2 linked regions of the Pokkaliibacter sp. MBI-7 genome follow. The protein of the gene in region 1 interacts with the protein of each later gene in a pairwise test. Links are inferred from orthologs where the notes say so. Each region holds a gene or a part of one and is shown in the gene's direction. Other genes may lie near its edges.

What was found.
Region 2: the proteins of pepP (region 1) and QCD60_RS07600 interact in binary tests that used the Escherichia coli proteins (3 or more experiments, as listed by UniProt). The link is inferred for Pokkaliibacter sp. MBI-7 from one-to-one orthologs.

Annotation. Positions count from the first base shown.
Region 1 is NZ_JARVTG010000001.1:1,533,939-1,544,915, reverse strand. What follows is about bases 8,083-10,977. They hold pepP (Xaa-Pro aminopeptidase), read left to right. Parts: upstream 8,083-8,807; coding sequence 8,808-10,148; downstream 10,149-10,977. Other genes in these bases: ubiH (2-octaprenyl-6-methoxyphenyl hydroxylase), read left to right, coding at 10,148-10,977; QCD60_RS06950 (UPF0149 family protein), read left to right, coding at 8,177-8,755. Outside these bases: QCD60_RS06990 (ATP-binding protein), read right to left, coding at 1-975; QCD60_RS06985 (AEC family transporter), read left to right, coding at 1,347-2,291; QCD60_RS06980 (EVE domain-containing protein), read right to left, coding at 2,351-2,812; QCD60_RS06975 (hypothetical protein), read left to right, coding at 3,034-3,165; QCD60_RS06970 (5-formyltetrahydrofolate cyclo-ligase), read right to left, coding at 3,229-3,900; QCD60_RS06960 (cell division protein ZapA), read right to left, coding at 4,348-4,665; ltrA (group II intron reverse transcriptase/maturase), read right to left, coding at 5,029-6,717.
Region 2 is NZ_JARVTG010000001.1:1,689,173-1,700,210, forward strand. What follows is about bases 4,450-7,405. They hold QCD60_RS07600 (aminoacyl-histidine dipeptidase), read left to right. Parts: upstream 4,450-5,179; coding sequence 5,180-6,631; downstream 6,632-7,405. Other genes in these bases: QCD60_RS07595 (GGDEF domain-containing protein), read left to right, coding at 4,450-5,103; QCD60_RS07605 (LysR family transcriptional regulator), read left to right, coding at 6,748-7,405. In the rest of the region: QCD60_RS07580 (carboxypeptidase M32), read left to right, coding at 1-1,134; QCD60_RS07585 (GGDEF domain-containing protein), read left to right, coding at 1,287-2,450; QCD60_RS07590 (GGDEF domain-containing protein), read left to right, coding at 2,628-3,773; more of QCD60_RS07595, read left to right, coding at 3,943-4,449; more of QCD60_RS07605, read left to right, coding at 7,406-7,665; QCD60_RS07610 (aldo/keto reductase), read right to left, coding at 7,679-8,632; QCD60_RS07615 (sulfite exporter TauE/SafE family protein), read left to right, coding at 8,925-9,686; QCD60_RS07620 (ThiF family adenylyltransferase), read left to right, coding at 9,942-10,805; QCD60_RS07625 (hypothetical protein), read left to right, coding at 10,825-11,038. UniProt on the Escherichia coli protein: Dipeptidase with broad substrate specificity. Requires dipeptide substrates with an unblocked N-terminus and the amino group in the alpha or beta position.

The DNA of each region.
Region 1 (10,977 bases):
GGTCGTGACCAGTACCACATGGTTGAGCACCTGACTGTAGAGGCTGCTCAGGCGGGTAAAGGTGCGCAGGGTGAAATCATAGTTGGGAATGGGCCGCTGTTGCTGCAGGTAGGCTACGGTATGAATGTCTTCGGCCATACTGCTTTGCGGCCTGCCGTTGCCGGCTGAATCCAGAATGGTCACCAGCGATGAGCTGGCACTGAGCTGGCGTTTCTCGACAATGGACAGCGAGGTCAGTTCGCGTGGGCCATAGCGCTGGCTTTCAACAATGCGCTGCTGCGCTGCAGGCGTCAGTGGTGTCAGGGTCTTCAGCTGCCAGTTGGCGCGGGTACTTATAAAGATGACGCCGTCCTTGTCCGTGACGATGGTGGTGGAGTGATCATTCTTCCACAACGACTCCAGACGATTGACGGCCACTTTTACTACCAGCACACCGATGATGCGATCATTTGCGCGCAGCGGGTAGGCAAAGAAGTAACCGCGGATATTGGACGTGGTGCCCAGGGCAAAATAACGTCCGGTCTGCCCCTGCATGGCCTGAGTAAAGTAAGGGCGATAGTTAAAGTTCTTGCCCACGAAGGAGTCGTCGTCCTGCCAGTTACTGGAGGCAATGGTCTGGCCATCGGTGCTCATCAGGTACATCACCGAGGCGCCAGCGACGGCATTGGAGCGATGCAGCTGCTGATTAATACGCAGCTGCAGGCTCGCATCATCAGGGTGCTGGGCCAGCCGGATCAGTTCCGGGTGGGTCGACAGCAGTTCTGGCAGGTATTCGTACTTCGACAGCTCACGCTCAAGCCCGGTGGAGAAGCGGTCCATCATGTTTTCACCCTGGGCTTCGAGGCTTTCCAGAGTCGAGCGGTAACTCCACAGTGCCGTAATGGCGATCAGGGCAATGCCAAGCAGCAGGAGCAGTCCACCGATCAGCCAGGGAACGGGATTGCGCAGGCTGTGATGGGAGGGGGTGAGCTGCATGGGCGACGCGCTATCAAAGTGTGGAGTCTGCCATGATACGGGAATTTTCCTGTCGCTGTCGGCAGCAGAGTGACTCTGGTCGTGACGTGTTCAGACATTACTGCGCACGTGCCGTATTTCAGCCGCTATCAACTCAGGCAATGTCCATTTGTGACGACGGAGTTCTAGCAGGTCGTTGAAAATCTATCGGCGTTGCCGAATACCGCGTCAAAAACAGGCTCAAAATGCTCATTTAGTTCACTAAACTCCGCTTTTTCGCCTGTTTTTTCCGTGTCTCGGCTGCCTCGATAACGTTTTTCAACAGCCTCTAGGCTGTCCCGGGGCGCTCTGCTATAAACACGGTGGTCCTTCACTCTATCGATGCTATCGCCATGACTGCCACTCTTGATGCCCTCGGTCCGATCTTTCTGCTGGTGTTGCTTGGCTTTGCCCTGCAGCGCTGGCAATTTCCCGGAGATGGCTTCTGGCCGCTGGCAGAACGCTTTACCTATTACCTGCTGTTTCCGGCACTGCTGATTCACAATCTGGCCCCGGCACACTTCGCCGGGGTGGCAGTGAGTGACATCGTGCTGCTGGTCGTGACCATGCTGCTGGTGGCGACGGTCATGCTGGTGGCCGTGCGGCACTGGGTTTCGGCGACACCTGCCGCTTTTACCTCCTTCTATCAGGGGGGGATCCGTTTCAATACCTATGTCGGGCTGGCGGCAGTCAATCAGTTGTACGGTGATCAGGGCATGGTCGTGGCTGCGGTCACCATTGCCATCATGATTCCGCTGATCAACGTGCTGTGTGTGCTGATCTTTGCCTTTTATGGCGGGCAGGGGGAAAAGGTCAGCTGGGGTGCAACCGCGATGCAGATTGCCAGGAATCCACTGATCCTTGGTTGCGTGATTGGTGTGCTGCTGAATGTCAGTGGTATTGGTTTGCCGTTCTGGAGCAAACCGGCCTTAGGCATTCTCAGCCAGGCAGCGTTACCTGTGGGTCTGCTGGCGGTGGGCTTTGCACTGAATCTGCGCGCATTGCGTGGTGCTATCGCACCGCTGGGATGGGCCTGTGTGGCGAAATTCCTGGCGTTGCCACTGGTCGCTCTGATGCTGGCCCGAATATGGGGGGCTGAGCCGCTGGTGACGCAGGTGCTGATTCTGTTTGCTGCGCTGCCAACGGCCTCGTCGTCCTATATTCTGGCGCGGCAGATGGGCGGCGATGCTCCCCTGATGGCGGGGATCATCACTGCGCAGGCCCTGCTGGCGATGGCAACCCTGCCGATCACCCTGATGCTCTATCCGCTGCTGGGGCTGAGTCTCGGTACGGGCTGAGTATCTGTTCTGCGCTGTTCAGTGCTAGTGGGGCGTTTCAGTGTTAGTGGAGGGCAGTGTCAGTGAGAATAGTGGCTCAGGATATGCCGCCAGTGCTCTTCACTGACGGGCTGTACTGACAGGCGGCTGCGATTGATCAGCGGCATACTGGCCAGCTGGCTGTCCAGCTTCAGGGCCTGCAGGGGGATGACGTCAGTGAACTTTTCTCTGAGCTGGACATCGACCTGATACCAGCGAATTTTGCCGGGTTCAGACTTGGCATCAAAGTACTTCGATGTCGGGTCAAACGCGCTGGAGTCAGGGTAGCCCTCGCGCACAATCTCAACGATGCCGACGATGCCTGGCTGTGGGCAGCTGGAGTGGTAGAAAAAGGCCAGGTCGCCCAGTTTGATCTGATCGCGCAGGAAGTTGCGGGCCTGGTAGTTACGCACGCCATCCCAGCCACTGCGCTGATCTGGTTGCCTTTCAAGATGCTCAATGCCGAAGGTGTCAGGCTCACTTTTCAATAGCCAGAATGTCATGGTTATACCTCTCCTGGGTGCATTTTTTGCGGCGCGAAAAGTCGGAATTTACACCGTCTTTACTTCGACCTTAGTCGCAAAAAAAAATTACAAATCTTACCTTTTCAAGCGGTCAGAAAGTGTTAATTTTTAGCGCACTTTTTATATGGCTTCCCGTTTGTTTCGGGGATAAATCCAGTGTGGCTGGCGTCGGTTTTTGAGTTAAGAGGAAAGGTTACGCCATGAATAGTCGGCCCGATATGCTGACCCTGTTGTTTCTCGTATTTGTTGTCGGTTTCTGCATCACCGGTTACTCACAAAGTGATGTGCAGTTGTTTGCGCTGATCCAGTCGTTGCTGGGGTCAGTCGGTTAAGGACCTTTGATTCAGGTCTTCAGCCGTTATGCCGTCAGACATCCCTGACGGTGCAGTGGTGTGTCAGCGGTGTCCCTCAGTGCCTGATGCGGGACACCAGCCACCGTCCGTCATGATCCCCTGTAATGGAATGTCCCAGCTGGCTACAGGCAGTTGCGGTACTTCTTGCCCCTGATGTGCCAGTCCTACCATGCGTGTTGACAGATAACCACGATGCAGGAAGGCAAACGCCCGATCATAGAAGCCACCCCCCATTCCCAGCCGATTTCCACTCGCGTCAAACGCCACCAGTGGCATGCAGATCAGATCCAGCGTCCAGGCCGGGCGCTGGGCTGACACATCAAAGCGTGGCTCTTCAATACCAAAGCGATTGCGCACCATCGGTGTGTCCGCGGTGTAGTGCTGGAACAGCATACGATGGGCATTCAGTGGGTGCAGTACCGGCAAATAAACGTGCTTGTGCATTGACCAGGCTTTGTGGATCAGTGGACGCGGATCAATTTCACCATCATTACTCAGATACAGAGCCAGATGCTTGCTGCTGATAAAGGTGGGATGAGCGGCCATGCGGCGTACCAGCGACCTGGCAGCATGTCGTTGTTGCTGGGCTGACAGGCTGCGGCGCAGACGACGCATCTGCCGACGCAACTGCTGCTTCTGTTGCTCCAGTAGCTGCAGATCATCGACAGATGCAGATGCAGAGCGGGTAGGTAGACTGGCAACGGTTGAGTTCATCACGCTGTGCGCCATCCGGTGGTTGGGAAAGTGCTGAATAGGTGATAGCCAATACTAGCGGCTGTTGCGCTAGTGGTCATGCCTGCTGGCGACAGATTTGTGATTGCTGGCAACGTGCGATGCGCTTGCCAGTCGTTACAGCAAAAATTGAGAAAGGCTGTGTAATGAGCTGTGTAGCTAACATAAGTCAGCTGACGTGCTAGGAAAGGAGAAAAGGACTCCCCGATGATGCCGTTATCCGCCTGTACCCTGAACCAAAGGTTCAGAGTGGGAACGCCTGAGTCTTCAGAAGGCTTTCCGTCAAGCGGACATGCACAAAGAAAACCACGAGACATTCCCTTAATAAAGTGATTATCGGCTCGAGGGATCTAGCAGATGTATCGAACACCCCAGGGAGTTGGGTGCGATTATACACACTTGCATGGGGATGTCAGGCCTTGAAATTTATTATTCCTTGCCTTCCTCGGCATCTGCCGGGGTTGGGTTCAATACCTGATCAACCCGCTCAGCCAGAGCGCGGGCCTGACGATCAGCTTGCTCGTTGGCGCGTTGCATGCCCAGCAGTTCATAAGACAGATTCAGTGCCGTCATGATGGCGATGCGCTCCATGCCATGCACCTTGCCGCTCTGCCGTACCTGACGCATGCGCTGATCGAGCAGTTTGGCCGATAGCAGCAGCTCGTCCTTGCTTTCCTCTGGGCAGTTAATCAGGAATTCCTTGTCCAGAATGGTAATTGCCACAGTAGTGGCAGTTTGACGACTCATACCTAGAAGCTCCAAACCTTTTCGATGGCTTGCGGAGTGATTGTGTTATCTGCTGACTTCTTTTATCCAGACCAGTGTCTGAATTGTTGTGGCCAGCATGGCGCAAATGAAGCAGCGCCTATGAATTATAGTGCCGACAGCCCAGCTGGTGTTCTGCAGGTAAAGCAGTGTAACTCAGTGTTAGTGCGGGAAGGGCGCTATTTGGTTACGAGGTCTTTCCATTGACCTTGATCCTAAGCGTGCCACACAGGTTTTCCACTCTGGATGTAGGGTAGGGACAGCACATTACTGTGCCATCCCCCCCGTAGAACCGTGCGTGCAGCTTTCACCGCACACGGCTCGAACAGATTAAGCTAAGCCCACTTAGTGGACCGGCTTGTTTACTGTTAAACCACAGCTATGAACCTGAGCATGACACACAGGATGCAAAAGTACCCGATTCTTCAGTGTATCGTCACCCCCTTGTGAGCGGTAAACGATATGATGGTCGTGCCATCCTGTTTCTTTGGTAATCGGTTCCTTGCATAACGCACAGCGACCTTTCTGCTGGGTGTACAGACTGGCAACCTGCTTACGATACTTCAGCTTATTCAGCATCCGACTCATCCGCAGCGCCTCACCTGTGGCTTCCATGTCGGGATCGAAGGGGTTGTAGTCCCCCGCGATCTTTCTGTGTCGTTCTATCGGTGTACTGGCCAGCGCGTACAGCGCTACCACCGACTTGTTGCCCCACTCATTCTTTACCGTGGCGGCAAACACCCTTGAACGCTCCCCGATGGGCTGGAAGTATTTCTCCATGACCCATAAGGCATTCTTGTTCGGGTGCCGACGCTTGGCCCATTTTCGTACCGCCTGAAAAATCAGGTCGTCTAAACGGCTGAACGTTGCCTTGGCCACCACCGGCTGATGGTACAAAGCCCATCCTTTCAGCACCGGGTTCAGCAGGCGAATCAGATTCTCCTGCTTAGCGGTTTTATTGGCGTCGATGATTTCCTTGACCTTGCGATAGAACGCTTGCACGTTTTTCTTGCTTGGTTTGATCAGGAGCTTGCCGCCGTATTTGCGGAAATTCCATCCCAGAAAATCAAAGCCATGGTCAATGTGGACAACATGCGTCTTTTCCCCGGACAGTTGCAATCCCCGCGTGTGCAGGAATGTTTCTACCCAAGGCCGGATGTCATTTTCCAGTACCTCTTTCGAGGCGCCTGTGATGACAAAATCATCCGCATACCGCACAACATTAACCTTGTCCTGTTTGGAACGCTTTCTCCCCAGATACTGCTGAAGCTCACGTTCCAAACCGTCCAACGCCATATTAGCCAAGGTTGGAGAAATAATTCCCCCTTGTGGCGTTCCTGCCTCTGTCGACTGGAGCTGGCCCTTGTGGACCACCCCCGCTTTCAACCACTTGGTCAATACCTGCCTGTCCGTAGGGACATGCTGGACCAGCCAGTCGTGATTGATATGGTCAAAACAGCCTTTAATGTCTGCCTCTAACACCCATTGGGCTGACGCCTTTTTGGCGAGGCACACAAAGAGCTGACCCATGGCGTCCGCAGTTGACCGTTCGATCCTGAAGCCGTAGCTGTTGGGATCGCCCCGTGTTTCCGCGACAGGAGCCAATGCCAGCAGGTATAACGCCTGCATGGCCCGGTCATACATGGTGGGGATGCCCAGAGGACGTTCCTTCCCATTACTCTTGGGGATATACACCCTGCGCAGAGGCAGAGGGCGATACCCCCGGCGTTTCAACGTTTCCGCCGCCAGTTGTTTACTTTCGGGCGTATCCCAGAGTACGCGGTCGACTCCCGCCGTGCGCTTACCCTGGTTCTCAGTCACTCGCCGCACCGCCAGTAATCTGGCTGAACGTGAGCGGGTCAGCAGCCGTTGGAGGGCTTTCACCCTCCGCCATTTGCCTTCCTTACAAGCCTTCGCAATACGAATCTGCATTCCTCTGACGTTCCGTTGCACACGTTGCCAATCGACCTCGTGCCACACCAACGGTCCGCCGGTAGGCGCAGACATCACGCTTTCGCGCGTCAGTTCTTTCATGCTGCCTTCCTTATTCAAGACCATGATCCTGAACGAAGACAGCATTCTCCCTGACGGGAAAAACTGTCCCGTCAGGGGTAGAGCAACAGGCAGACTCAGGGTCTGCCGAGTGTGTAGTAGGGTGAACTCAGGGTTCACCGAAGTGTTTAATGGTCTCAAAGGTAAGAGGGTAACAGCCGCCTTACGACGATCTGCCAAGTGGAAGTCTGCCCGGTTTCCCGTGGGGTGACATTAAAACCCCTATCCATCCTATTACCGGATGGCCTTCGCTTTCTCCACCCTCCCATAACCGCACAGCCAACAGATTGCCTCACGGCGCTCCTGCCCCGAAGGGCAGCTATACGGTCTTACCACGTTCCCTGCTTACCACACGACTGGGTTAGGGACTGCTTATTCGCCGATGGCTCTATAAACGACGTATCTCCACTACCGACGGAGATAACCGGCCACACACCTTTTGGTTCAAGCCTGTCAGCAGTTTAGGCTTGTTCATACTTACGACGTTTATCAGCAGTTCACTTACGTTTCCCCTACCAGTCAACCTAGCCCCTCATCCCGGTACTGCTCCGAGAATCCGCTGCCACTTCTCACAAAGTGCCAGCGCCCCTTGCGGGAGGGTTACATTCCGGGGGAGCTTCACACAAGGCAGTTACCCGCCCTGCATGTCCCCGTGGGTTACTGTTGGTCGTACAACAGGTCGACTTGTCCGCCGAAACGGACCCCGACAATGGTAAACAGAGCTTTAGCTCTGAACCTCTTGATTAAGTGAAAACGGAAGACGGGCTTCCGCTATGGCACCTACAGCTCTTCCTGAGCGACGTCCAATTTTTCATTGTGCTGATTGGATTTGGGCTCCGATCCTTGCAGTGTCCCTTTACTGTTTCCTGATCATCCCGTTACCGGAATACGCCGTACAACCCTGTACGACGACAACAATAGACCGAGGTCCATTAATCAGGTATCTCTGAACATACCGGCTAAGATATGCACTCCTGTGGCGAACCGCAGGACTGACGTGCCGAGACAGGCGTCAGGGTGGGTACATCCGTACCAAAAGGCTCTTCTCGTCCTTGCGGACAACCATCCTGCATTAGGATGGCCCCGGCAGCCGAAGCGTCTGCCCGTCCTCTGCCATATAGACCTCCAGCCGAGACTGGATTGACGTATCGAGGAGACCGTCGGGTGGGCACATCCGTGCCAAAAGGACCTTCGTATCCTTGCGGACAGCACTGCCCACTGGCAGCGCCCTGATAGCCGAAGTAACTACCAGTGCTCCTGTCTCTTCAGACAACAGCTCAACGAGCTGCCCCCACCTGCCGGAGCTGGTTGTGGGTATCAAGAGGACACGCTACACGTGTCGCACCGGCAGTAGTATGATAGTGGACCTGTATCAAATTTGCATAAGTCTTTGTTGTCCCCGTTGGCGGGACTCCATGCACCGTCCAGGCAGAGCGTATTCATGTCCTCGTCCACCGCGTTACCTGATTTTGACTCCTTGAGTAATCTGTTCATTCAGATTGGTGCTCTGGGCTCTCCCTCTGAATTGCATGGCACTCTCTGCGGTTTCCTGACAGCCGGGCGACGCTGGAGTACTGATGACTGGCTCAAGCAGTCTGCTCAGTTGCTGGATATTGATGTCCCCGAGTCTGCGCAGTCGAAAACGGCTCTGGCGCAGCTTTACGATGTCACCCTGCGTCAGCTGGAGGAAGGTGTTTTCGAGTTCACCCTGATCGTGCCTGATGACGACTATGCCGTTGCGCAGCGGTCACAGGCCCTTGGTAGCTGGTGCTATGGTTTTCTGCACGGCTATGGCATGGGCGGTGGTCAGGTGGATGAAAATCTGGATGAGGATGCGCGTGAGTCGATTCAGGACCTCAGTCGTTTCACCCAGTTGAGCGATATGGCCCTGGAGGAACAGGAGTCCGACGAGGCTGACCTGATGGAATTGCTGGAGTACGTGCGGGTGGTGGCCATCATGCTATTTACTGCCTGTAACCAGCAGGAGCAACCGGTCAACCCCAACCGCACCTTGCACTGAGTGGATCATTCGCTGGCAGCCTGATGGCTGCTGGCCGCATCAGGGACCATCTATGCAGACACTTCCCCTTGCCGAATACGCCAGTCGCCGCCGTCGCCTGCTCGACACGCTGCCCGAAGGTAGCATCGCCATTGTTGCTGGCGCCGAGCTGAGCCCGCGTAACCGTGACGTTGAATACTATTTCCGTCAGGATAGCGATTTTTATTATCTGACCGGATTTGCTGAGCCATCCGCCTGGCTGGTGCTGGTACCGGGGCGCGGTGAAGGCGAGGTGGTGATGTTCTGCCAGCCTCGTGATCCGGCCATGGAGATCTGGGAAGGCTATCGAGCAGGCCCTGAGGGCTGTATGGCCCGCTATGGTGCCGATCAGGCCTTCAACGTCGATGAACTGGATCAGCAGCTGCCGCAGCTGCTGGCCGGCAGACAACAGCTGTTCTATAGCTTTGACAGTCGCGACTCCGTGGTGCAACGCATCGGCCAATGGCTGACGAGCACCCGACGTCAGGCCCGCAGCGGTGTTCAGGCCCCTGCACAAGTGCGGCAACTGGATGATGTGCTGCATGAGATGCGCTTATTTAAAACCCCCGCTGAACAGCAGCAGATACGTGAAGCCGGGCGTATTACCGCGCTTGGCCATCGCCGTGCCATGACGGTGTGTCAGCCGGGGATGTGGGAATACCAGCTGGAAGGGGAAATTCTGCACGAGTTTTCTCGTCACGGCAGTCGCTGGCCCGCCTACGGCAGTATTGTCGGTGGTGGTGCCAATGCCTGTGTGTTGCATTACATCAATAATGATCAGCGTCTGCGAGACGGTGATCTGGTGCTGATCGACGCGGGTTGTGAACTTGACTACTACGCGGGTGATGTGACGCGTACCTTCCCGGTCAATGGCCGTTTTTCAGCTGAACAGCGCGCTGTCTATGACATCGTGCTGGCAGCGGAGCTGGCCTGTATTGAACAGTCCCGCAGTGGTGTGGGCTTTGATCAGTTGCACGACGTGTCGGTAAACATTCTTACGCAGGGTCTGGTCGATCTGGGGATACTGCAAGGTAGTGTCGATGGCCTGATTGAGCAGGGTGCTTATCGTGATTTCTACATGCATCGTATTGGCCACTGGCTGGGTATGGATGTTCATGACGTCGGCAGTTATCGCCAGCAGGAGCGGTGGCGGGCCCTGCAGCCCGGCATGGTGACGACCATTGAGCCCGGGATCTATATCAATCCGGCAAATACCAGGGTTGAAGAGCGCTGGCGTGGTATCGGCATTCGCATAGAAGATAATGTACTGGTCACGGATGCGGAGCCTGAAGTTCTGACGGCACTGGCTCCCAAGACGGTCGCTGAGATCGAGGCACTGATGGCAGAGGCACTGATGGCAGAGGCGCGAGGCTGATGGCAGGCAGTATGAACAGTGAAGTACAGCATTTCGATGTGATTATCGTCGGCGGTGGCCTGGTGGGGGCCAGTCTGGCTTGTGCTCTGCTGCCTATAGCCAAACGCCATGGCATGCGTATTGCTGTGGTGGAGGCCGTTCCCTTACCCTCTTTGGCCAGCGAGCCTTATCAGCCGAGCTATGATGCGCGCGGCACAGCACTGTCTTATGGTACCCGGCTGATCTATGAGGAGATGGGGGTATGGCAGGCATTGAGCGAGCGTGTCTGCGCCATTGAACATATTCATGTGTCTGACCGTGGTCATTTTGGCACTACCCGATTGCATGCTGCCGAAGAGGGTGTGGCGGCTCTGGGCTATGTTGTGGAGAACCACTGGATTGGCCGCGTGCTGCTCAGCCACCTGCAGCAACAGGGTGGTGAGGCGATCAGCTGGCTGTGCCCGGCGGAAGTGACCGCCATCACTATGGCTGCTGAACGGGCGCAGGTCACTATCCATTATCAGGATCAGCAACAGCAACTGAGTACAGCTCTGGTGGTACTGGCAGAGGGCGGGCGTTCCAGCCTCAGCGAGCAGCTGAGTCTTGATTATCAGGAAGCTCCCTACAACCAGTTTGCTTTGGTCAGCACCCTGACACCGGGCAAGGCTCATGCCGGGGTCGCCTTTGAGCGATTCACCGCTGAAGGCCCCCTTGCTCTGCTGCCGCTAACTGACAGTGATGACGGCAGTCATCGCTGCGCGCTGGTGTGGACCACGCCGGATGAGCTGATCGGTGAACGCATGGACTGGGATGATGCGACCCTCCTCAAAGAAGTTCAGCAGGTCTTCGG
Region 2 (11,038 bases), 160 kb from region 1 along the record:
AAGGCCAACGACTGGCAAGGCTTTGCCGCCAATCTCAAGGAAGTGGTGGCACTGTCACGGGAAGAGGCGCAGATCCGAGCGGCAGCCACCGGCAGCACGCCTTATGAAGCGCTGATGGAGCTGTATGAGCCCGGCATGAACTGTGCCCGCATCGACAGCCTGTTCGGAGACATGAAGACCTGGCTGCCGGGCATGATCCATGACGTGGTGGAGAAGCAGCGCAGCCTCAGTATCGTGCAGCCACAACCGCCTTTTTCTCCGGCGGCACAGCAGCAGCTGGGGCGGGCGGTCATGGCGCTGCTGGGATTCGATTTCCATGCTGGCCGTCTGGACATCTCCGCCCATCCGTTCTGCGGTGGGGTACCTGAAGATGTCCGTATCACCACCCGTTACAGCGAGCAGGATTTTACCCAGAGCCTGATGGGCATCGTGCATGAGACCGGCCATGCCCGCTACGAGCAGAATCTGCCTGCAGACTGGCTGAAACTGCCGGTAGGTGCGGCGCGCTCCATGGGTGTTCATGAGTCACAAAGCCTGTTCTTCGAGATGCAGCTGGGCCGTCATCCGGCCTTTCTGGCACGTATCCACCCGCTGATCGGTGAGCATCTGGGCCAGCGTCCCGGGATGGACCTGGCTAATCTGCAGCGTCTGTACAGTCAGGTGGAGCCGGGCTTTATCCGCGTCGATGCCGATGAAGTCACCTATCCCTGCCATGTCATCCTGCGCTATGAAATCGAACGGGATCTGATGAATGGCACGCTTGAGGTCGAACATATCCCCGAGCGCTGGGATGCCGCCATGCAGCAGTACCTGGGGCTTTCTACCGCAGGCAACTACCGCAATGGCTGCATGCAGGACATTCACTGGACCGACGGCTCTTTTGGCTACTTCCCCAGCTATACCCTCGGTGCCATGATTGCCGCCCAACTGGCAGCCAGTGTGCGCGATCAGCTGGGAGATATCGGTGAACTGATCGCGCAGGACCGGCTGGCCGAGGTGTTCGGCTGGCTACGCCAGCATATCTGGCAGCAGGGCAGCCTGCTGGAAACCAGCGAGCTGCTGCGTCAGGCCACCGGCGAGGACCTGTCAGCGCGCTTCTTCAGGGCTCACCTGCAGGCCCGCTACCTCGGCTGACCCTGTGAGGTACCGGTCAGCGCAGGCTGGCCGGAGCCAGATAAACCAACTGGTCGAGAAAAAGTACCTGCCTCTGCCCGGGACAGGTATCATCGTGCCGGCATGACCGCGCCGTGTCCGACGGCATGTGAGCTGGCTTATCGGAGAATGGTTTGAACTGGATTGATGTCCCCTCGCTGATGCTCGTCACCCTGTTTGCTTCGCTGGTTGGGATGGCCATCTTCAGTACCCTGTGGCACACCTTCCCACGGGAAAAGAGCTTCCCTCTGCTGGCCGCCTCGAATCTGGCCTGCCTGACGGGCATTGCCACCATGCTGCTGCGACCCGTAACAGGGACACCAGTCAGTGCCATCAGCGGCAATCTGCTTCTGCCCTGCGCCTTCCTGCTGACCGTGGCTGCCTTCAGGCAATTACAGAATACCCGTATCGCCCGCTGGCCCTGGCTACTGCCACCGCTGCTGGTCACCGTAATGTGTGTGATCGGTTTCGAGCCGGAGATGCTGGGCCTGCGTGGCCAGTGCTATTCTCTGGTGGCCATGCTGATCAGTGTCATCCTGCTGGCGGACTGCTACCGGCTGCGTACCCGGGCCCGCGGGCTGGGCATGATCCTGCTGGTGTGCATGGGCATCGTCGAGCTCTGGGTCAACCTGATCAGGATCATACTGATCGAAATGTATCCCCAAACCAGCGTGCTGCAGCAGCACCCGGGCACGGTGGTGATTTACCTTGGTGGCGTGATCTATCTGTTCCTGCAGCCACTGGCCTTCCTGCTGATGTATCAGCAGCAACTGCATCAGCGTCTTCAATACCGGGCCGATCATGATGGTCTGACCGAACTGCTCAACCGCCATGCGTTCATTCGTCAGGCCAGCAACCTGCTCCGGCAGGCACAACAGCAGCAACAGCGGCTGTCACTGGCACTGATTGATCTGGACTGGTTCAAGCGCATCAATGACAGCTACGGTCATCAGGCAGGCGATGCGGCGCTGGCACACTTTGCCGGGCTGATGACACATGAACTGCACAATGCGACCGGATCGCAGAATATTCTGCTAGCCCGGGTAGGTGGCGAAGAATTTGCAGCGTTGTGGTTAGGCCTCAGTGCCAAAGAAGCCAGTCTGCAGATGCATCGCCTGCGCAATGTACTGGCCCAGCATCAGCTGGAATGGGATGGCGTACCACTGACGGTTACCTTCAGCTGCGGGTTGGCTGAACTGGCGGCAGAGCAGCAGACCTTTGATGAGCTGTACAGCAGTGCCGACCACCTGCTGTACCACGCCAAGGATAATGGCCGGGACTGCCTCAGCCTCGGCTGAGGCCGAACCTTAACCGGCCTTACAGGCAGCACCTAAGTACAGTGGTGACTGCCGGTCAGCAATGGTATTAATAGCGCTCGCGTCTAAAAAACGCTGAACTGTACATCAGCCGGTCATAACGCCCGGCTAACCTGACCACAGTCCTCCGCCAAACGCTGTAATGGAGTGGGATACACCTTGAACTGGCTCGACCTGCCAACCCTGATTGCCGTCAATGTCTTTGCCAGTCTGGTGTTTATGGGCATTTTCTTTTCGCTCTGGCGCTACCACCCGGAAGAAAGCAGCTTTATATGGCCCTTCTGCTCCGGCCTCAGTCTGTTCACCGGTATCTGCATGTTCCTGCTGCGCCCCTGGCTGCATGATCTGATCAGTATTCTGGTGGGTAATATTGGCATTCTTTACGGCCATATTTTTATCCTGACGGCGGTCCGCAGCCTGTATCGCCAGCGTCTGTATGGCGTGTACTGGCTGGTGCCGCTGCCGTTGCTGCTGGCGCTGCTGGTTTTCACCTTCGTTATCCCGTCCATGAGCTACCGGGTCATAGCCTTCTGCCTTTCTGCGATTGTCGTCTCCGCCCTGCTGCTTGCTGATCTGCGTCTGGCCTATCGGCAGGGCCATCGCCTTGGCAGTATGACCCTGCTGGTTGCCGCGCTGACCGACCTGCTGGTACAGAGTGGCCGCATTATCCTGACACTGGCCTACCCACTGGATGGCCAGCTGTTTGATGCCAATCCCGGTTCATTACTGGCACTGATCAACGGCCTGTCCTATCTGGTACTGTGCCCGCTGGGTTTCATGATGCTCTACAACGAGCGCCTGCAGGGCCAGCTGAAACAGGAAGCCACTCATGACCATCTCACCGGCCTGCTCAATCTGCGGGCCTTTCTGACGGAAGCAGAGCAACTGCTGCAGTCGCCACGACGCCAGGCCATCACACTGGCACTGATTGATCTGGACTGGTTCAAAAAGATCAATGACAACTATGGTCATCAGGCGGGAGATCATGTGCTGGAGTACTTTGCCCAGCTGCTGAGCATGACGCTGCACGGCTCCGACGCCTGCATCGGACGGGTCGGTGGAGAGGAGTTTGCGGTGCTGTGGCACAACGACAGCGAACAGGCCCGCGAGGGGCTGGAGCGACTGCGCCAGCATCTTCAGCATCAGCCCCCCTACTGGGAAAGACAGGCCATCGCCCTCACCTTCAGCTGTGGCATGGTCAGTCTGGGGCCAGAGTGCAGCACCTTCGACAGCCTGTACCGCGAAGCCGACCGCCAGCTCTATCAGGCCAAGGAAAATGGCCGTAACTGCCTGAGTATGGCTTAACCTCATTGCCGTCCGGGGCGCAGCCCCTCACCAGCGCCGCAGACTCACCGCACCACGCCATTCTGCCGGTCAGCACAGCAGGCGGATCACGGCTGCGCTATGGTTATCTGATTCGCATTTCCACCAGCCGACCGTCGCCACGCCCATGACGACGTACCGAGGTACCGGAGTGGACTGGCTCGATATCCCGACTCTGACTTTCGTCGCCCAGTTTGCCAGCATCATCTCGCTGGCGGTGTTCATCTATCTGTGGCGCAACAACCCGGGCTCCCGCGCTTTCTCATGGCTGGCCGGCAGCAGTCTGTGCATGTCACTGGGCATTTTTCTGATTCTGGGATTACGCTTCCTGCCCGCCGCCTTCTGTATCATCGCCGGTAATGCCAGCCTGATGTACAGCGGCGTCATGCTGGCCCACGGCACACGTCAGCTGTACCTGCGCCCCCTGTGCTGGCTGTACTGGCTGACGCCACTGCCGATGCTGCTGGCCACCGGCTATTTCACCCTGATTACACCTGATGTCGGTGCGCGGGTGGTGACCTACAGTGCGACCGTGGTCATTATCACCGGCTACTTTGCTTATGAACTGCGCCGCCCTCTGCACCCCCGGGGCAGCAGCGCCCGCTTTGTCCTGCTGACCGTGGCCAGTATCGACATTGCTGTCAATCTGCTGCGGGTCTGGCTGACGCTGGCCGCGCCTCAGCAGCACGGGCTGCTCACCAGTGTTGGCAGCAATGCTACGGCGCTGGCCTTTCTCAACGGCTTGCTGTATCTGTCACTGCTGCCGCTGGGTTTCATGATGCTGCATGACGAGCGCCTGCAGCTGCATCTGCAGCATCAGGCTGACCACGACGACCTGACCCAGCTGCTCAGCCGCCGGGCGTTCATGGAGCATGCAGAACAGGTCATCAGCGATGCCCGGCAGCGTAAACACAGCGCCACGCTGGCCATTATTGATCTGGACTGGTTTAAGCAGATTAACGATGGCTATGGCCATCTGGCAGGGGATTACGTACTGGCTTTTTTTGCCCGTATGCTGCTGCGTGAAACCCACGGCAGCCCGGCCATCACAGGCCGTATCGGCGGCGAAGAATTCGCTGTGCTGTGGCCGGGGCTGACGGCCAGGGAAACGAGTATTCACCTGTACCGACTGCAAAACAGCCTGAAATCGTCGCCCATGGAGTGGGATGGCATACCCATTAGTCTGACTTTCAGCTCTGGGCTCGCAGAACTGAACGACAATCAGCAAAAATTTGATACTCTATACCGCCATGCCGATGCGCAGCTGTATCTCGCCAAGGAAAACGGTCGGGACTGTCTGTTCGGCGTGTGAGGTGGCCGGCCTGCAGACATACCGTCGCCGGTAAGAAGCCACCCTGGCATATTGCTAATTCGGGATAATCATAACGATGTTGAGCCAGTTGACCCCCACCCTGCTCTGGGCCCATTTTCAGACCCTCTGTAATACCCCACGCCCCTCAGGCCATGAAGCCACCATCCGCAGCAAACTGATCGACTGGGCCGAGCGCCGTCAGTTGCAGTGGCAGACGGATGACGCCGGCAATCTGCTGATCCGCAAACCTGCCAGTGCAGGTAGGGAAAACCGCCAGAGTGTGGTGCTGCAGGGCCATCTGGACATCGTGGCCCAGCAGAATGAGGGCACTGGCCACGACTTCACCCGCGACCCCATTCGCACCCGCATTATCGATGGCTGGGTGCATGCCACCGGTACCACCCTTGGCGCCGATAACGGCATGGGTGTCGCCGCTGCGCTGGCAGTGCTGGAAAGCGACGAGATTGCGCACGGCCCTATCGAAGCCCTGTTTACCATCGAAGAAGAAAGCAGCATGCGCGGTGCACTGGAGCTGCAACCGGGCTGGCTGCAAAGTCAGCTGATGCTCAACCTCGACTCAGAAGACCGGGGCGAAGTGTACGTCGGCTGCGCCGGTGGCATGGACGTCAATGTCCAGGGTCAGTTCGAGCAAAGCCCCCTGCCGGCGGACTGGCAGGTATTCCAGATCGATATCAAAGGCCTGCGCGGTGGCCACTCCGGCCTCGATATCGACAAGGGCCGCGGCAATGCCAACCGCCTGCTGGTGCGCCTGCTGATCGAACTGGGCAAAGACAGCTCGTTGCGACTGGCCAGCTTCAGTGGTGGCACCCTGCGTAATGCCCTGCCTCGTGAAGCCCATGCCATCATCGCTCTGCCAGCCGATGAAGAAGACAAACTGGTGCAGCTGATCAGTCAGCTGAACAGCCTCTACCGGGCTGAACTGATGGGCGTGGACGAAGGCGTAGTCATCAGCCAGCGTACCGCCAGCGCCACTCAGGCCCTGACCAGTGATGCCAGCCGTACCCTGCTCAATGCACTTAACGCCGCACCACACGGTGTGGAGCGCATGAGCCCGCACTTCCATAATGTGGTGGAAACCTCCAATAACCTCGGCGTAGTGCGCCTGCAGGACGGCCAGTTTGAATGCTGCCTGCTGGTGCGCTCTCTGCGCGATCAGTCCACTCAGGTACTGGCCGACCGCATCCACAGCCTGTTCACCCTCGCAGGCTGTCAGGTACAGGGCGAAAACGCCTATCCCGGCTGGACCCCCAACCCGCACTCGCAGCTGCTGAACCTGTTTCAGGACGTGCACCAGCAGGTGTTCAGCAAGCCCGCCGAGGTCAAGGTGATTCACGCCGGCCTTGAGTGCGGCATCATCGGCGCGACTTACCCGCAGATGGATATGGTGTCTTTTGGTCCGATCATTCGCGGTGCTCACTCACCGGATGAACGGGTCAACATCGAGTCGGTTGCCGACTACTGGAAACTGCTGGTCGCCCTGCTGGAAGCTGTTCCCGCCCGCGCCTGACCCGTCAAGCATAAATACCCGGCCACGGTCCGCCTGAACAGACTGTGGCCGGGTCAATCACAGCGCCTGCGGCAGGCTCATGCTAGGATGGTTGGCCCAACGTTAAGGACAACCTCATGCCTGCCATCGAACGCATCAGCGATCTCGACATGTTCCTGCATATCGTCAGTGGCGGCAGCCTGTCAGCGGCCGCCCGTGAACTGAATCTGTCCCTTGCCGTTATTTCTACCCGGCTGGCCAGGCTGGAGGAAGCGCTGGGTGTCAGGCTGCTCAATCGCAGTACCCGCCGCCTGAGCCTGACCGAGGAAGGAGCCGAGTTCTATCAGCGCGCACAGAAACTGATGAGTGATCTGCAGGACACCGAAGAGGCGCTGGGTCAGCACTCTCAGGAACCACGCGGCAAGTTGCGCATCACCTGCACCAGCGGCTTTGGCCGCCGTCATATCGCCCCGCGCCTGCCGAAGTTTCATACACTCTATCCACAGATCGTCATTGAGCTGCTGGCTACCGATACCATCGTCGATATCGTCAAGGAGCGGATTGATCTGGCTATCCGTCAGGCTAACCTGCCCGACTCCAGCCTCAAGCTGCGCACCATCGCACCCAATCGACGGGTGGTGTGTGCGGCACCTTCCTATCTGCAGCAGCACGGCACACCGGCCACGCCCGACGAACTACGGGCGCATCGCTGTATTGCCATTGGCAATCCACCGCTGAGCTTATGGAACTTTATCGACCCCAGAGATGGCGCCGAGCTGCAGGTAGAAGTACCGGTCTGTTTTCGCACTAATGATGGTGAGATTGCCCACAACGCGGCGCTGGCCGGTACCGGGCTGGTATGGAAGTCGTGGCTGGATGTCGCCGAGGATTTACAGCAGGGCGCGCTAATTGAAGTATTACCCGAGTGGCACTCCCCCTGGGTGCCGGTGCAGGTGGTCTATCCCAGCAACCGCCAGCAACCGGCCAAGGTGCGTGCCTTTATCGACTTTCTGATCGATGAGCTGGCCAGCCTCGATCAGCCCCGAAAGCCATAACAGCCGCGCGCAATTACAGCGCGCTGGCCTGCTCCAGCCGCGCCATCTGCTCAGTGCTCAGTTCCAGTGCCACCGCCCGTACCAGACTGGCAAGCTGCCCGGTGCTGGTCGCACTGGCAATCGGCGCGGTCACCCCTTCACTGGCCATCACCCAGGCCAGCGCTACTTCGGCCTGACTGGCCTGCTGCTCGGCGGCCACGTCATCCAGCGCCGCCAGAATCCCCAGTCCGCGGGCATTCAGATATTTCGCCAGACCACCACCACGCTGGCTCTTGTGCAGATCAGCCTCACTACGATACTTGCCGGACAGGAACCCCGAGGCGAGGCTGAAATAGGTAATGACGCCCAGCCCTTCCTGCACCGCCAGTGACTTCAGGGCACCGTCGAACTGGGCACGGTCATAGAGGTTGTATTCCGGCTGCAGCGTGGCATAGCGGGGCAGGCCCAGCTCGCGGGAGATATCCAGTGCCGCCTGCAACTGCGTCGCCGAGTAGTTGGAGCAGCCAATAGCGCGCACCTTGCCGTCTTTAATCAGGGTTTCATAAGCCCGCAGGGTTTCTTCATGAGGCACGCTGTCATCCGGGCAGTGGGACTGATAAAGGTCGATACAGTCTGTCTGCAGGCGGCGCAGGGAGTCTTCGACGCCAGCCAGAATACGCTGCCGCGACAACCCTTTGCGGCCACCACCGAGATCCCAGCCCACCTTGGTCAGCAACAGAACCTTGTCACGTTTATGCGGATTGGCCGCCAGCCAGTGACCGATAATGGTTTCCGACTCGCCACCCTGATTACCAGGCGCCCAGAGGGAATAGCAGTCCGCGGTATCGATGGCATTGAGACCGGCATCCACCAGCCCGTCCAGCAGGCGGAACGACTGCGCCTGATCGACCGTCCAGCCAAACACGTTACCACCAAACACCAGGGGGACGATGGACAGGCCTGACTGACCCAGGGCTCGTACTTTCATCTCTGCACTCCTTTCGAGTTAACACCACATCATGCAGCGACCTTACTCCCCCGGCGCAGGGGGAACCAGTACAGCGGGCTGAAAGCACCTTTTGCCTGCAGGGAAGAATGGCTTTCCCGTCGGGCTGCGGATAAAGAAACGGCAGCAGATGCTGCGTTACTGATTATTCATCCATGCCAAAGACAGCCTTCGTATTTCCACCATTGTGCTCATCACTGCAAACTGCGATACAGAAACCCGGCTTAGTGGCAGCACCGCCACCCCGGCAACTCCAACAGGGACTGACACAATAATGATTACCGACCCGTTGTTTTGGGCGGTCGCTATTCCGGCGATCTTTATCGATGGTATCTCCAAAGGCGGCTTCGGCGGCGGGCTGGGCGTGGTTGCCGTACCGATCATGGCCGTGGCCATCAGTCCGGTGCAGGCCGCGGCCATCATGCTGCCTATTCTGTGCATCATGGACTGGCTTAACATCTGGGCCTATCGCGGCCGCTGGGACGTGCGCGAGGCGCGCCTGCTGATTCTCTCAGGCATACTCGGCATTGCCATTGGTACCCTCACCTTCCGCTGGCTCAATGAAGATGCGGTGCGCGTCCTGCTCGGCGTGCTGTCGCTTGGCTTTACCCTCAACTGGGCATGGAAACAGTGGCACCGGATCGGCGGGGAGCGCCAGCCCCACAACATCCGCAAAGGCATGCTGTGGGGGTCACTGACCGGCTTCACCAGCTTTGTCGCCCATGCCGGCGGCCCGCCTGCCAACGTCTATCTGCTGCCCCGTCAGCTGGATAAAACCACTTATCAGGCCACCACAGCGCTGCTGTTTGCCGCCACCAACATGATCAAGCTGATCCCCTACGCCTGGCTCGGTCAGCTCAGCGTCGGCAATCTCAGCACTTCGGCGGCACTGATCCCCATCGGCCTGCTGGGTATTCAGGCCGGCGTCTGGGCGCACCATCACCTGCCCGACCGCTGGTTTTACATCAGCCTGTATGTACTGCTCGGCGTGCTGGGGGTCAAACTGCTGTGGGGAGGTCTGGGCGCCCTGCTCTGACAGATCCTGCTCTCTGCCGGTGGCCGCCAGCGTCCTCTCTGCGCTGGCGGCCGCGCCCCTGTGCCGTTGTCGCGCTGTCACTTTGCCATCCTTCCCTGTTCAATCGATCCATCACCCTTCATCCCACACCTGCTGCCCCGTCACTGATCAGGCCGCGCCGCACCTGTCCGATAGGACAGTTGTGACCACGCCTGCTGATCCCTAACGTTTGCCGCCTGCAAAAGTTGCTGTGGCAAGCACTCAAGGGAGACTTTTATGTCACTGGGCCTGGATCAGATTGAATACCTCAGTACCCTGCGCAACAGGGATTTCATTGCCTCTGACGTCCAGCAACGGCTCGGGCAGAGCAAGATTCTGGTCGCCGGTTGTGGCTCCACCGGCGGCAGCATCATCGAACCGCTGGTGCGTACCGGCGCCCGCCATCTGGTGCTGGCCGAGAACGGCACCTACGAAGTCAGCAATCTCAACCGTCAGTCCATGGGCATTGCTCATGTCGGCCGCAACAAAGCCTCGGTGCACGCAGCACGAGTCCGCTTTATTCACCCGGGCGTGCAGGTCACTGTCCATGACGAAGGCATTCAGGCGCACAACGTTGAACAGCTGGTGCGTGAGACAGACCTGATCGTAGATGGCGTCGATGTCACTACCCGTGACGGTCTGCAGGCCAAATACCTGCTGCATGCCCACGCCAAAGAACAGCGCAAGCTGCTGATCACCGGTTACGACATGGCCGCCGCTCAGCTGATCGTGGTGCATGACTACCGGCAGGACAGCGAGCAGGTCATGAAGGGCCGCCTGACTCCGCTGGATATCGTCTCCCTGCACCCGCTGCAGTGCTGCATCAGACTGATCGGCACCGAACAAATGCCGCTGGAAATCTTTGAGGAGCTGGAACGCCACGCCCGCCATGAGAAGGACTTCATTTCCCAGCTGGCGATGACCGCCAATCTGTTCGGCGTACTGGCCCTCGGTGTGATTCTCAAATCCCTGGCGGAGGAACCGCTGCCGGAGACCGTCTATCTGGACATCTGGGAGCTGCTCGGCAGCCAAAGTGATGAGCACACCCTCAGCCACTACCGCCAGCACTGGGCCAACCGGCACGATCTCCACGTACTCTAGACAGGCAGACAGCGCAATCATGGACAGATTCCAACTGGTGCTGCTGCACCAGCCCAGTTATGGCGAACGCAGCAAGGATGTCAGGGACTATTTCGGCCAACTGCTGGCCCTGCGTATTCAGGGTTACTTCCACGAGCACGGCCACCGCTACATTCCGGTCGATATCTACGATCACTTCGCCTCCCATCTGCTGTTGCTGTGCAATGGCGAGGCCGTGGCCTGTGCCCGTATCG